3 regions of the Pengzhenrongella phosphoraccumulans genome follow, and region 2 is predicted to be linked to each of the others. Evidence: predicted binding sites of a transcription regulator. Region 2 holds the regulator's gene; each other region holds the start of a gene.

Region 1 (4,765 bases), 830 kb from region 2:
CACAGCCTTGACGTAGCCGTCCCATGCCCGTTCCCACTTGCTCTTGGCGATCCCCTCGCCGTCAGGCGTCGGCATGCGCTGCGATCGGAAGTCAGTCACGAAGGCCTCCTCTAGTCCCGGAATCCGAGACTAGCGCAGTTGTCACGACACCCGAGGCACAACACGCTCCGCGGGGCTGCCGCGGACCGTTCGTCCTCGCCCCTGCGGGGCTCCGGGCGCTGCGTCCTTGCCACCGAGCCCCGCGGTTGGCTCGCGTAGACCCGCGTCAGGCCCGCCCGAGTTATGTTGCTACTTCAAGTCAAGAGCGCGGCTGCGCCGCGCCATCAGGCTCACCAAAGCCTGGGGACCCCAGGACAAGGACCGATTGCATTGGCCCCAGCAGAGTCCCGAATGCTGAGGGCGTCGAGGACTAGGCTCCTCACGTGTTCACCAAAAGCCACAGTTGGCAGCGCTGGTCCGGTCCGAGCTCGGAACTGACAGCAGCGATCGATCTTGCATCGACGGTCTTGTCGCAGTGGAGCGGCATTCGATCCAAGGTCGAGGTGCGCATCTCATACGCGAACAAGTTGACCGAGACCTCCAACGATCCTGCAGCGCTTGACGGACTTCACGTCAAAGATTTGCGCCGAGTAAGGGACGTCTGGGTAGACATTGATGTCGACCGGGAATGGTGGCTAGCGGAGACGAACAAGTACAATTCGCATGAGATCAACATGCGCTACGGCACCGACGACGGCAGCACTGCACCCCTCGTGAAGCCGCCTGAGTTGGTCCACGCGTCCGCATCGTTCCGGCTCGCCAGCGGGCTCTCGGCCGGAATCGAAGTAGACGTCCGCGGGCCCGACCGGACAAGCGTTGAAGGTCTTATGGCGAGGATCGTGGACGTTCTAGATCGATCGACGACAGGCCCGACAAGGGTCCCAGCCCAAGTCGGATTCGTCTTGCTTGCGCCCGTAATGGTGGCCGCCACCTACTTTGGCGGACGCATGGTGCATTTCCTCAATTGGGCACCAAAGGACAATCAGTATCAATGGCAAGAGATCCTCATACCGACACTTCTCTCGGTGGTCTCAGTTGGAATTCTCGCCACATTCATGTGGGCGTTCCCAACGCTAGAACTTCTCGGATTGGGTGAGCGTTCAAGATTCGTGCGGTATCGCTCGCTTTTCCTCTCGGGCCTCGGGGCCGTAGTTGCTGGCCTGATCGCGACGGCGCTTTGGACTCGGCTCGCCTGAGTGCTCAGTCGCCCGGGGACTGCCGCCCTGAGGACCGTGCAGCAGATCGGGGTGTATTAGCGACTTGTCGGGTTGTCGACAGAGGTAAAACCGCCATCGCGGGTCCACCAGTTGATGTGGTGGACGTTGCACCAGCGGGCGTGGGCGGAGCAACCAGGCACGGCGCACTCGCGGTCGCGGGCGATGACGGCCTTGCGTTGAGGTCCGGTGAACAGTCGCTCGGTGCGGCCCAGGTCCAGCGGGATGCCGTCTGCGTTCACCACGATGCGGGTCAGCTCGCAGTCGCACATCATCTGGCTCAGTTCGCTGTCCGGGACCGGGGTGCCGTCCTCGAGGGTGGCAGGTTCGTAGCTGGCGGGTACCCAAGCGGCCGGCGCGCTCGGCGCGTGGCCGTCGCACTCGTGCGCGGCGTCACTGTCTGCCTCCAGCGTCACGGGGAAGCCGAAGGTGGTCAGCGCAGCGCGCCGTCGTTCGCGGTCGGCCTGGGCTGCGATCCAGGTCGCTTCCGTCAGGATCAGCGAGATCTGCGGGGGGACGTGGGCGCCGGGCTTGATGGTCGGATCACCCAGAGCGGCGGTCGCCAACGAGGTGAGGGCATCGGCGTTGCGCTGGCCGAAGTCGCGGTCGTCGTCGACGCCCGGGCGTCCGGTGACGGCCTCCAACGCGAGGGTGAGCTTTCGTCCGGTGATCGTGTCGAGGAACCCCCGCAGGTGAGACCCGCCCGGGCCGGTGGTGACCTGGAAGTAGCGCTTGCGGTATTGGGCCTGGTGGTCGCGTTCCAGGCCCTCGGGGTCCAGGGTGGCGGCCCACCGGTCGGCGGACTTCTCGAACGTACCGGCGTCTTGAGTGGTGGCGAGCTCGACGAGGGCCTCTTGGCCGGCAGGTGAGGTGGCTGCTTCGCGCTGCGCGGGGGTGCCGGTGGCGGCGATCTTGGCGATGATCTTGGCGTGCTCCAGCGGGATGCGCCCGTGCGTGACGGCAACCACGACCTCCGGGACCGCGTCGAGCTCGGTGGCCTGGCGTACCTGGGCGGTGCCGCCACGTTTGCCCAGGCGGGTCACGCGCCCGGCCCAGCCGCTGAGGTCGGGGTCACCGTGGCCACGCCAGGTGTCCGCGTCGCGCTCGGCGATCAGCACGGCGGCCCGGGTCGCGGTCAGGGTGTCGATGGTGCGGGTCAGGTCAGCGAACACCGCGTGCCGGTCCGGGCCGGACCATTCCTTGGCGTCGGAGCTGTCAGCGGCAAGCAGCACGGCGGCGGCTTGGAGATCGGCCACACGCCGACGCGCCACGCACTGAGCAGTCGTGCTGCCCCCGCCAGTCGCGTCCACCGCTGCCCCCTCCCGCTTTCGAGCCGCATCGCGCGGAACTCGAGTGGTGATCGTCGTCGAACACCTGTGCTAATGCTACGCTGATCCGAGGGAACCGGTCAAGGGGTTCGGCCGAGCTTCTCGCCGGCAGTTTCGAGACGGAGCACCGGAAGCAGCCGGCCGGGGAGGAGCACCGGGCCGCTGGCACGGGAAGCATTCCGATGCAGGTGCGCGTTGGCCCTGGCGTGCCCGCTACCCGTGTTGCCCCGAGCTCCAGTCCCGACGCCACCCCCGATCCGATGACCCGGAGCGCACAGCCCCACCGGGTCCCGCTGTCCGTCCTCGACCTCTCCCCGCTGAGCGCGGGCGCGAGCAGCGGGGATGCCCTGACGGCGAGCACCCGGCTCGCCCGGCACGCGGACGAACTCGGATTCGCGCGCTTCTGGGTGGCCGAGCACCACAACATGCCGGCCGTCGCGTCGACCAGCCCCGCCGTCCTGATCGCGCACCTGGCCGCCTCGACCACCCGCATCCGGGTCGGCTCGGGCGGCGTGATGCTGCCCAACCACCCGGCGCTCGTCGTCGGCGAGCAGTTCGCGATGCTCGAGGCACTGCACCCGGGGCGCATCGACCTGGGGATCGGGCGCGCACCCGGCACCGACCCAGCGACCGCCGCGGCCCTGCGGCGCACCACCGACGGCCTGGGCGCCGAGGAGTTCCCGGCCGAGCTGCTGGACGTGCTCGGCCTGCTCGGCCAGCAGTCGGGGCGCGCACCGTCAGCGCTGGTCCGCCGGTTCTCGGCCACGCCGGCGCCGTCGTCGTCCCCTGAGGTCTGGCTGCTCGGCTCCAGCACGTTCAGCGCACGGCTCGCTGCGGCGCTCGGCATCCGGTTCGCCTACGCGCACCACTTCGGCGCGACCCAGACCCTGGCCGCACTGGCCGCCTACCGCGCGGAGTTCCGTCCGTCGCCCGAGCTCGCCCAGCCGCACGCGATGGTCAGCGCGTCCGTGATCATCGCGGACTCCGACGAGGAGGCGACCTACCTGGCGGGCCCCAGCCGGGTGATGGCGCTCAGCCTGCGCACCGGCCGGCTCGCTCCGATCGTCACGCCCGACGCCGCCGCCGCCACCCTCGCGGGCCTGCGCGGCACCGCTGCAGAGGAGGTGCTGGCGCAGCTGCCCGGCACCCAGATCGCCACGACCGCCGAGGCCGCCGTGGAAGAGCTGGACCGCCTGATCGAGACCACCCGGGCGGACGAGCTCCTGATCACGGCAACCACCCACGACGTCCGGACAAGACTCGACACTCTCACCCACCTGAATTCGGCCTGGCGGGCGTAACCCCCAGCCCCACCGCCCGCGAACTCGGAGGTTTGCCTCGAACTCGGACACCGCAGTGTCCTATCTCGAGGCAAACCTCCGAGTTCGCGGGGCCGTGCCGGCCTTACGGAGGTGGTGCGGGTGTTGGTGCGGGGGTGATGAGTAGGGGGTCAGTCGTCGAGGGGTTGGCGGTCGGACCAGTCGCTCAGGCTGACGCGCGGGCCCGTGTAGAACGGGAGCTCCTCGCGGACGTGGCGGCGGGCGGTGGTGTTGCGCATCTCGCGCATGAGGTCGACGATCCGGTGCAGCTCGTCCGCCTCGAACGCCAGGATCCACTCGTAGTCGCCGAGCGCGAACGCGGCGAGCGTGTTGGCGCGCACGTCCGGGTAGTCCTTCGCGGCCTGGCCGTGCTCGATGAGCATCTGCCGGCGCTCGGCCTCGGGCAGCAGGTACCACTCGTAGGACCGGACGAACGGGTACACGCACAGGTAGTCGCGCGGCGCCTCGCCGGACAGGAACGCCGGCAGGTGGCCGCGGTTGAACTCGGCCGGACGGTGCAGCGCCGCGACGGACCAGACCGGCAGCAGGTGCCGGCCGAGCTCGCTCTGGCGCAGGCGCTGGTACGCGCCCTGGACGGCCTCGATCGAGTCGCCGTGCCACCAGACCATCAGGTCGGCATCGGCACGCAGGCCGCTGACGTCGTACCAGCCGCGCAGCACGAGGTCTCCCCCGCCGGTCACGACGGCGGCCTCCGCCTCGGCGACCATCAGGCCGCGCGCGACGTCGTCGGCCGGCAGGGCCTCCTCGATCGCGAACACGGACCACATCGCGTACCGGATCTGGTCGTTCGGGTCACCCGCGGGCTGCTTCGCGTTCGCCGCCCGGGCCGCGCTCACGGCGTCGG
Region 2 (4,765 bases):
CGGTCGGGCTGCTCCTCGGAATCGGACTCTGCCAGCGCCGCAGCCTCGTGCTCGGCGCGCAGCAACGTGATCGCCGCCTCGAAGTCCTCGAGCGAGTTGAATCCCTGGTAGACGCTCGCGAACCGCAGGTAGGCCACCTCGTCGAGGTCGCGCAGCGGCCCGAGGATCGTCAACCCGATCTCGTAGGCGTCCAGCTCGGCGCTGCCGGTGCTCCGAATGTTCTCCTCGACCCGCTGCGCGAGCAGCGCGAGGTCGTCCTCGTTCACCGGCCGGCCCTGGCACGCCTTGCGGACACCGTTGATGATCTTCTCGCGGCTGAACGGCTCCGTCGCACCCGAGCGCTTCACGACCGACAGGCTCGCCGTCTCGACGGTGGTGAACCGTCGGTTGCACTGCGGGCACTGGCGCCGGCGGCGGATCGACGAGCCGTCATCCGACGTCCGGGAGTCCACCACCCGCGAGTCAGAGTGGTGGCAGAACGGACAGTGCACGCCGAGCCTCCGGTCCTGGTTTGCGCCGGGGTCGGCGCTCGGCGAAGAACTCCTCGGGCGCGCGGCGACCCTCGGCCACGGTATCTGGGCCAAAACCTAGAGGTCCGCGCGCCCAGACGCAAGGTGGCTTCGGCCGCGGCACGTGCCCCGGCCGCGGCAGATGGCGGTCAGCCTGCCGGGACCAGGATCTGCTGCCCGGCCCGCAGACCCGCCCCAGCCAGGCCGTTCAACGCGACGAGAGCGCCGACGGTGTCGCGAACGTCGTCGTTCGGGGCCGTGTAGGCCGTGGCGATCGCCCACAGGCTCTCCCCCGCGGCGACCGTATACGTGTCCACCGGGACGGCCTCGGCCGGCGAACCGGCCACCGCCCGGCCGCCGACGAGCACCCCGGCGAGCGCAAGTGCGACGGCACCGGCGGCGACCACCCGACGCCCCCGCGTCGTCAGCGTCAGAGTGCCTGATCCCGACATCCCCTGCGGGTGGACCGTTGCTGCGCTCATGTCCGTGCTCCTCTCGAATAGCCCGCGACCTGGGTCTCCGTGACCCGAGTCGAACACCTGTGCGTCGAACACCTGTGCGTCGAACGTCTGTACGATGTCTAGCACGAAGCACCGACGGTTGTCGAGACACGCTCGAACAGATGTTTGAAAGCGCGGCCTTGTTCTTCTAGGCTGTGTGTACGCCAGAGCAAGCGCACCACGAGCCACCCACACGCTCGGTCGAGCGTCGAGGGTGGACTCGAACAGGAGGAGGAGAACCGTGGCCACAGACACGAACACCCCCGGCGGTCCCCCGGACCCGCCAGCGACGCGAAAGACGCGCGCCGCCCTCGCGTCGGTCCACGCGCTCCCGGACAGTGCGCCGGACAGCGACGGGTTGACCGCGCGCCAGCGGCTGGTCCTCGAGACCATCCGGTCATCGGTCGCCCACCGCGGCTACCCGCCCACCATGCGGGAGATCGGCGAGGCGGTCGGCCTGACCAGCCCGTCGAGCGTCAAGCACCAGCTCACCGCGCTCGAGCGCAAGGGGTATCTGCGGCGCGACCCGAACCGGCCGCGCGCCATCGAGGTGATGCACCCGGACGACTCACGACCGATCCAGCGGCTGCAGCCGAGCACCGGGTCGCCGGCGAGCAGCTTCGGCGAGGAGCACCTCGCAGCGCAGGACGGCTCGCCCACGCCGTCCTACGTCCCGGTGGTCGGACGGATCGCCGCCGGCGGACCGATCCTGGCCGAGCAGGTCGTGGAGGACGTCTTCCCGCTCCCGCGCCAGCTGGTCGGTGACGGTGACCTGTTCCTGCTCCGCGTGGCCGGGGACTCGATGATCGACGCCGCGATCTGCGACGGCGACTGGGTCGTCGTCCGCCGCCAGCCGATCGCGGAGAACGGCGAGATCGTCGCGGCCATGATCGACGGCGAGGCGACCGTCAAGACCTTCAAGCGCACGGACGGGCACCTGTGGCTCCTGCCGCACAACCCGGCCTACTCCCCGATCAACGGCGACGAGGCGCAGGTCCTGGGTCGCGTCGTCAGCGTGCTGCGCAAGCTGTGACGGGGGCGTACTGATGCCCGGGCGGATGCGCGACCCCGGACCGTCGGCAACAGCCGACCGGCTCGCCGAGGCGCTTCAGTGCGAGCCCGCAGGTCGGCTCGAGGACTGCTCGCTCGCCGAGCTGCGCCGGCGCGCGGCCGCAGCCGGGATCGTCGGCCGATCCCGGCTGCGCAAGGACGAGCTGGTCCGAGCGCTGCGGTCGTCGTCGGGCGAGGCCTGACCCGGGTCTCGCCGCGGGCTCACCCGACCGGCGTCAGAAGCCGAACCGGCGCGCGACCGTCTTGAGGGCCTCCGCTGAGGTCCGCAGGTGCGCGAGTTCGTCCGGAGACATCGGGACCTCGAGCTCTCGCCCGGCCCCGGTCCGACCGACGACGGTCGGCACCGACAGGCAGATGTCGCTGATGCCGTAGTAGTCGTCGAGCAGGCTCGAGACCGGCAGCACCCGCCGTTCGTCCTTGAGGATCGCCTCGATGATGCGCGAGGCGGCGAGCGCCACGGCGTAGTTCGTGGCGCCCTTGCCGGCGATGATCTTGTACGCCGACTCGATGACGTCCCGAGCGATCCGCTCGCGCACGTCGAGCGTCAACGGCCCCGAGCTCCGGGTACCGCGCCAGTTCGGCAGGGGAACCCCGCCGATGGAAGCGGACTCCCACAGCGGGAACTCGCTGTCGCCGTGCTCGCCGACCATGTACGCGTGCACGTTCTGCACGGCGACCCCGGTGTGCTGCGCGATGAGGTAGCGCAGGCGCGAGGAGTCCAGGACGGTGCCCGAGCCGAAGAGCTGCGAGCGCGGCAGGCCAGAGATCTTCAGTGCCGCGTAGGTGACGATGTCGACCGGGTTGGTCACCATCACGAACACGGCGTTGGGCGCCTGCTCGACGAGCGGCGGCAGGATCATCCGCGTCAGCGCGATCGTCGCCTCGGCGAGGTCCAGGCGGGTCTGCCCGGGCTTCTGCTTCGCCCCGGCGGTCACCACGACGACGTCGGCGTCGGCGCACACGGCGATGTCGTCCGACCCGATCACCTCGGCCATCGGCATGAACTGGATCCCGTGCCCGAGGTCGGCCGCCTCGGCCTCGACCTTGGCCTTGTCGATGTCGTACAGGGCCACCGTGCGCGCCGCGCCGCGCATGAGGGCCGCGTACGCCACCGTCGCCCCCACCGCGCCCGCGCCGACCACTGCCAGCTTGGTGGTGCGGCGATCGGGCAGGGGGCCGCTCCCCCAGCCGATCTCGTCGCTGTCGTAGGTCTCACTCACAGGTCCTCCAGATGGCTCAACGGGTCACGCTAGTGCGGCGAGCCGCTCGAGCGCCGCGATGACGATCGACCGGTCGGTCGTCCGCCAGAAGTCGGGAAGTGAACGGGCCAGGAACTCGCCGTAGCGAGCCGTGGCAAGCCGTGGGTCAAGGACCGCGACCACGCCGCGGTCCGCCGTGCCGCGGATCAGTCGACCGGCGCCCTGGGCGAGGAGCAGCGCGGCGTGCGTCGCGGAGACCTGCATGAAGCCGTTCCCGCCCGCCGCCTCGACGGCTTCCGACCGCGCCGAGCGCACGGGGTCGTCGGGCCGGGGGAACGGGATGCGGTCGATCAGGACGAGCTGGCACGACGACCCGGGCACGTCGACACCCTGCCAGAGCGACAACGTGCCGAACAGGCAGGTCGCGGGGTCCTCGGCGAACGTGCGCACCAGCGTCGGCAGCTGGTCGTCCCCCTGGGCGAGCACCGGGAAGTCGAGCCGATCCCGCATCGCCTCGGCGACGGCGGTGGCGGCCCGCCGGGACGAGAACAGGCCGAGCGTGCGCCCACCCGCCGCCGTGATCAGGGTCGCGATCTCGTCGAGCTGGGCGTCGGTCGCCGCCTCGCGTCCGGGTGCCGGCAACCGCTTGGCGATGTAGAGGATCGCCTGGTGGGGGTAGTCGAACGGGCTGCCGACATCGAGCGAACGCCACGGCGTCGGCACGGCGTCAACCGGATGGCCGGATGCCAGGGCAACAGTCGGCGCCGGAGTCGACACCGACGCCGCTACGGCGTCCCCGGTCCGCTCCGCCGCGAGGTCGAGCCCGAGCGAGCGGGCGAGCGGGACGAACGACCCGCCGAGCGCCAGCGTCGCCGAGGTCAGCACCCCGGAGCGGCCCGCGAGCAGGTGCGTCCGGATCAGCCCGTTCACCGCGAGCGGTGCCGCGTGCAGGCGTGACATCCCGCTCGCGCGGCGGCCCCCGCCGTCGTCGTCGTCACGCGAGCACCAGAGCACGTCGCCGCCCGAGGCGGGCGGGCCCGCAGCCATCCGCTCCGCCGTCTCGAACAGGTTGAGCATCGCGGAGGCCGCCATCTTCAGACCGCCGTCGGCCGCGGCCTGGGCCGGGGCGCCCGCGGGCTTGAGCGCGGTCAGCAAGGTCCGGGACGCGTCCCGGATCGCCTCCACGGCGGTCGCGGCCGCGGGTGGCAGGCCGTCGCGGAACCGACCCTCGGGCAGCTCCACGATCACTGACCCGAACGCCGCGCTCGCCGCGTCGAGGTCCGTCGTGCCCACGCCGCCGTGCCGACGTGCCAGCCGGGCGGCGTGCTCGATCGTCGCGACGGACAGGTCGGCGGTCGCCTGCGCGGTGACCCGGTCGGTCAGCTCGTGCGCCTCGTCGACGATGAGCACCTCGTGCTCGGGCAGCACCCCCGGGCTGCCGGAGGCCGCGATCCCGAGCATCGCGTGGTTCGTGACCACGACGTCT
Region 3 (4,765 bases), 1.5 Mb from region 2:
CAGCCGCGCGCGAACGCCGGGCAGAGCGCGCCGCAGCCCGCCTGCGTGACCGGTCCGAGGCACGGCGTGCCGTTCGCGACCGCGACGCACACCGCACCGCGCCGCTTGCACTCGACGCACACGCTGTAGGTCGGGATGCGCGGCACGCGACGCTGGATGTAGGCCGCGAGGACCTCGAGCAGCTGGTTCTTGTTGATGGGGCACCCGCGCAGCTCGAAGTCCACGCTGACGTGCGCCGAGATCGGCGTCGACCGCGCCAGGGTCGACAGGTACTCCGGGTGCGCGTACACGATCGACCGGAACTCCGCGATGTCCCCGAAGTTGCGCAGCGCCTGGATCCCGCCGCTCGTCGCGCACGCGCCGATGGTCACGACGTGCTTCGACATCTCGCGGACCTGGCCGATGCGTTCGATCTCCTCGGGGGTCGTGACCGATCCCTCGACGAGGGACACGTCGTAGGGCCCGTCCACGACGGCGCGCGTCGCCTCCGGGAAGTAGGCGATCTCCACCTCCCCCGCGAGGGCCATGAGCTCGTCCTCGCAGTTGAGCAGGGTCAGCTGGCAGCCGTCGCACGAGGCGAACTTCCACACGGCCAGCTTGGGCAGGGTCGACGACTGGGTGGTCATGTCACAGCTCCCGACTCGACAGCAGCGGCGCGAGGCGGTCGTAGGTGAGCACCGGCCCGTCGACGCAGACGAACAGCTCCCGGAGCTGGCAGTGCCCGCACAACCCGACGCCGCACTTCATGTTGCGCTCCATGGACATTCGGATCCGATGCTCCCGAACGCCCCGGTCCACGAGGGCTGCGGCGGAGAACCGCATCATCACCTCGGGCCCACACACGAACGCGGTCGTGTGGCGCGGGTCGAAACCCGCCCGCGGGATCAGCTGGGTGACGAGCCCGACCTTGCCGCGCCAGGCGTGCTGGCCGTTGTCGACCGTGACCTCGACGACGATGCCGTGGTCGTGGGCCCAGGTGCGCAGCTCGTCGCCGAACAGGATGTCCTCCGGGGTGCGCACGCCGTAGAGCAGCAGGACCCGGTCGTACCGGTCGCGGTGGGCGATCAGCTCGCAGATCGCCGGCCGCAGCGGCGCGAGGCCGATCCCGCCGACGACGAACACGACGTCGCCGCCCGCGGCCGAGGCCATGTCCCACGAGGTCCCGTACGGTCCGCGGACCCCGAGCAGCGAGCCGACCGGGGCGGCGATGAGCGCGTGCGTGACGACGCCGACGTCGCGGATCGTGTGCTCGAGCGGCCCACCGAGGGCCGGGTCACCGCTGATCGAGATCGGCACCTCGCCGACCCCGAAGGCGTCGAGCATCGTGAACTGACCCGCCGCGTACTGCATCGGGGGCGCGTCCACGGGGTCGAGCTTGAGCGTGAAGGTGTCCCGCGTGTCCTGCCGGGTGTGCCCGATGCGGTACCGCCGCGGGCGCATCGGGTCGATGGCCGCCGCGGCGGCCGCCCCGGTTCGGTGGTGACTGTCGAGCATGCTCATCGCGAAGCTCCCGCCCGTCCGACGTTCCCTCTAGCTGCGGCCCGCAGCCGGTTGCGGGGTCCAGCGCAGCGCTGCGGCCTCCGCGGTGATGTCGATCGCGGCCGGGCACCAGGTGATGCACCGGCCACAACCCACGCAGCCCGACATGCCGAACTGGTCCTGCCAGGCCCCGAGCTTGTGCGTGATCCACTGCCGGTAGCGCGACCGGATCTCGGGTCGGATGCTGCCGCCGTGGATGTAGGAGAAGTCCTCCGAGAAGCACGAGTCCCACACGCGATGACGCTCGGCCACCTCGCCGGTGAGATCGGCCACGTCCTCGACCGAGGTGCAGAAGCAGGTCGGGCACACCAACGTGCAGTTGGTGCACGCGAGGCAGCGCGACGCGACGTCGTCCCAGCGCGGGCTGTCGACGCTGGCGTACAGCAGGTCCTTGATCCCGTCGGTGTCGAGCGTTCGCCCCATGTGCGCGACGGACCAGGCGACGACGTCGTCGGCCGCCTGGACGTCCTCGTCGGGCGCCTCAGCCGTCGGGACCTCTGCGAGGACCTCCGCGCCTCGCTCGGTGCCGACATCGACGAGGAACCGGTGTGGGCCGTCGTCGAGCAGCTCTGTCAGCGCAAGGTCGTAGCCGGCGTCCGGCCGCGGACCGGTCCCCATCGAGGCGCAGAAGCAGGTGCCGCCAGGATCGGTGCAGGTCACCGCCACGACGAACGCCCCGGACCGCCTCGCCGCGTAGCGGACGTCCGTGTGGTCGCGACCGAGCAGCACGACGTCGTGGATGGCCAGGGCGTGCAGGTCGCACGAGCGGACACCGAAGAGCGCGTACGGCCTGCCGTCGCCGGCAGCCGGGTCGCCCGGTTCGACCTCGTTGACCGTGAACTCCTCGCCCGTGCGCCGACCGCGCCAGATGAGCTCCTCGGCCGGGAACAGCACCGGCTTGGGTGACTGCGCGCCCGCGGCGTACCCGAAGAGCGCGTCATCGTTGCGGCGCCGGAGCCGGTAGTGCGCGGCATCCTGCTCGTCACCCCATCCGCGAGGCAGGTCGTCGATCGTGGCGATGGGTGCGTGCACGATGGCGCCGTCCCGAACGGTCGGTCCCATCACGCCGTAGCCGCGAGCACTGAGGGCATCGATCAAGCCCTGGAGCCCGGCAAGATCCAGCAACCGCTCCTCGTGCACCATGAGATGCCTCCCCGTCGAGTCCCTACCCACGCTTGCACGCGGTGGTGAGTCCGATAAAGGGACCTTTGTCGCATACCTCCCGCGATCGGCGAGGGAGAGGCGGGATGACGGCGGGGACTCGAGTCCCGCGCCTGCATCGGCCTTGCATGTGGGCGGCGCGCGGTTCGCTGCCGTGCTGCAGCTGTGCGCACGATGCCCCGGGAATCGCGCCAGATCATTGCATCGGAACCCTTGACCGTTTCGTCCTGGTTCGGTACGATTAGCACGGGTGTTCGATCTTCTGACTCGGTTCTGGCGACTCGATGGCGAGGGGGCGGCTGTGGACGTGACCGGTGCGCCTCTCGCCAGCATGGTGGCCGCCACCCACGGTCCTGGGGTGGCCGACGGCGGTTCGGTCGCGCGACTCGCGTGCGGGGTGGGCGGCGAGGTGGCCGCGTTGCGCGCGGCCGCTGCGGCGTTGGCCGCCGCTGCCGCGGGGGCGCCCCAGTGGGCCGGGCCCGAGCGGCAGAGCATCCTCACCGAGCTGAACCTGACCATCGACACCCTGCAGGCGATCCGGTCGAGCGTGCTCATCGCCGAACGCGACGCCGAGACGTGGCGCGGGTCCGGGGACCCGACCTTCGAAGCGTGGGTCGGACGCAAGACCCGCCTCGGCAAGCGCGGCGGGGCCGCGCGGGTGCGCCAGGCCGCCGAGCTCGACACCGTCCCCGACGTGCGCGAGGCCGTGACCGAGGGGCGTATCCCGCTGGAGCACGCCGGGATCATCGCCAAGGTCGCCGCCACCGGCACCCCCGCCCAACGCGAAGCCGCCACCTCTCCCGCCGGGCAGGAGACGTTGTTGGGGTTGGCTGCCGGGCAGGACGCGGGCACGTTCGCGCGCACCGCGGACCGGTGGGCCGCCCACGTGGACCCCGCCGGCCTGGAACGCGACCACCAGGCCCAACGCCGCGCGAGGTTCCTGCACCTGACCCACACCCCGCACGGCACCCACCTCAAAGGGCTGCTCGACTCGATCACGGGCCACCAGGTCGCCCTCGCCCTGGAAGCGGCCACCCCGCGACCGGCCGCCGACGACGACCGCGACTTCGGCCAACGCAACGCCGACGCCCTGGCCACCATCGCCGACCGCATCCTGGCGTCGGTGGACACCAAACCCGGCGCGCACGTACCACCCCAGGTCTCCGTCATCCTCACCGAAGCGACCTGGGCCGCCGCCCAAGCCGACCGCGACCGCCGCCGCACCGCCCTAGCCACCTTCGGCTTCACCACCGACGACGACGGCGAGGTTTCCGGGCGCAGCGACACGACGAACGACTCGCGGTGCGGGGCGGGACCTGCGGTGCTCCCCGTCCTGGGGTACGCGCCGGCGACCCTCGAGGACGGCACACCCGTGCCCGCCAGTGAGCTCGGCGTGATCATGTGCGACTGCGAACTGACCCGCATCGTCATCAACGCCGACGGAGTCCCCCTAGACCTCGGGCGCACCGAACGACTGTTCACCGGACCCCAACGCAAAGCCGTCATCGCCCGCGACCGCGAATGCGCCTGGCCCGACTGCCACGCCCACGCCCGCTGGTGCCACATCCACCACCTCGCCTGGTGGCAACGCGACGGCGGAGCCACCTCCGTGGAAAACGGTGCGTTGCTGTGCAACTTCCACCACCACGAAGTCCACCGACTCGACCTCACCCTGACCCGCCACACCACACGCGACTACAACGCCATCACCGGCATCGCCCGCGTCTGGTACCAATTCACCGACCCCACCGGACGACAACTCCGACAGACCGAACCACCCGGGATCCAACCACCCGCACCACCACGACCACCCGAACCACCGAACGAGCTCGACCTCACTCAGGTCGATGCGCCGATCGACGCGCGCGAGATCTACCCCGACGACCTCTTCCAGACGTCAGACGCTCGCGTTGCCTGACGGCCGACCCAGCGCGTCGCATGACGGCGAACCCGGCGCGTTGGCTGACGCCAGATACCGGCTGACAAGCGCGGATCGACCAACTCAGGTCGCGAGTGGGAGCCATTCCCGGGCTGCCGCGACAAGTGCGGCCACCCCGATCGTGAG

Evidence for each region. The regulator LexA, encoded in region 2, represses DNA repair genes until DNA is damaged. The targets are predictions, from matches to a motif close to TCGAACANNTGTTCGA.
Region 1: VTA80_RS13915 (DUF222 domain-containing protein) is a predicted target of LexA. The motif match lies at 2,620-2,635, and genes of this name have one in related genera.
Region 3: VTA80_RS01890 (DUF222 domain-containing protein) is a predicted target of LexA. The motif match lies at 2,943-2,958, and genes of this name have one in related genera.

The regions. Positions count from the first base shown of each region.
Region 1 is NZ_CP144210.1:3,010,638-3,015,402, reverse strand. It holds gene VTA80_RS13925 (hypothetical protein) at 1-99, opposite strand, end outside; gene VTA80_RS13920 (hypothetical protein) at 423-1,235, shown strand; gene VTA80_RS13915 (DUF222 domain-containing protein) at 1,292-2,524, opposite strand; gene VTA80_RS13910 (LLM class flavin-dependent oxidoreductase) at 2,842-3,882, shown strand; gene hemQ (hydrogen peroxide-dependent heme synthase) at 4,032-4,757, opposite strand.
Region 2 is NZ_CP144210.1:3,838,823-3,843,587, reverse strand. It holds gene nrdR (transcriptional regulator NrdR) at 1-491, opposite strand, end outside; gene VTA80_RS17775 (LysM peptidoglycan-binding domain-containing protein) at 659-991, opposite strand; gene lexA (transcriptional repressor LexA) at 1,368-2,042, shown strand; gene VTA80_RS17765 (hypothetical protein) at 2,068-2,262, shown strand; gene VTA80_RS17760 (L-lactate dehydrogenase) at 2,296-3,300, opposite strand; gene VTA80_RS17755 (ATP-dependent DNA helicase) at 3,325-4,765, opposite strand, start outside.
Region 3 is NZ_CP144210.1:374,810-379,574, forward strand. It holds gene VTA80_RS01875 (hypothetical protein) at 1-626, opposite strand, end outside; gene VTA80_RS01880 (FAD/NAD(P)-binding protein) at 628-1,500, opposite strand; gene VTA80_RS01885 (4Fe-4S dicluster domain-containing protein) at 1,531-2,682, opposite strand; gene VTA80_RS01890 (DUF222 domain-containing protein) at 3,008-4,618, shown strand; gene VTA80_RS01895 (amidohydrolase) at 4,703-4,765, opposite strand, start outside.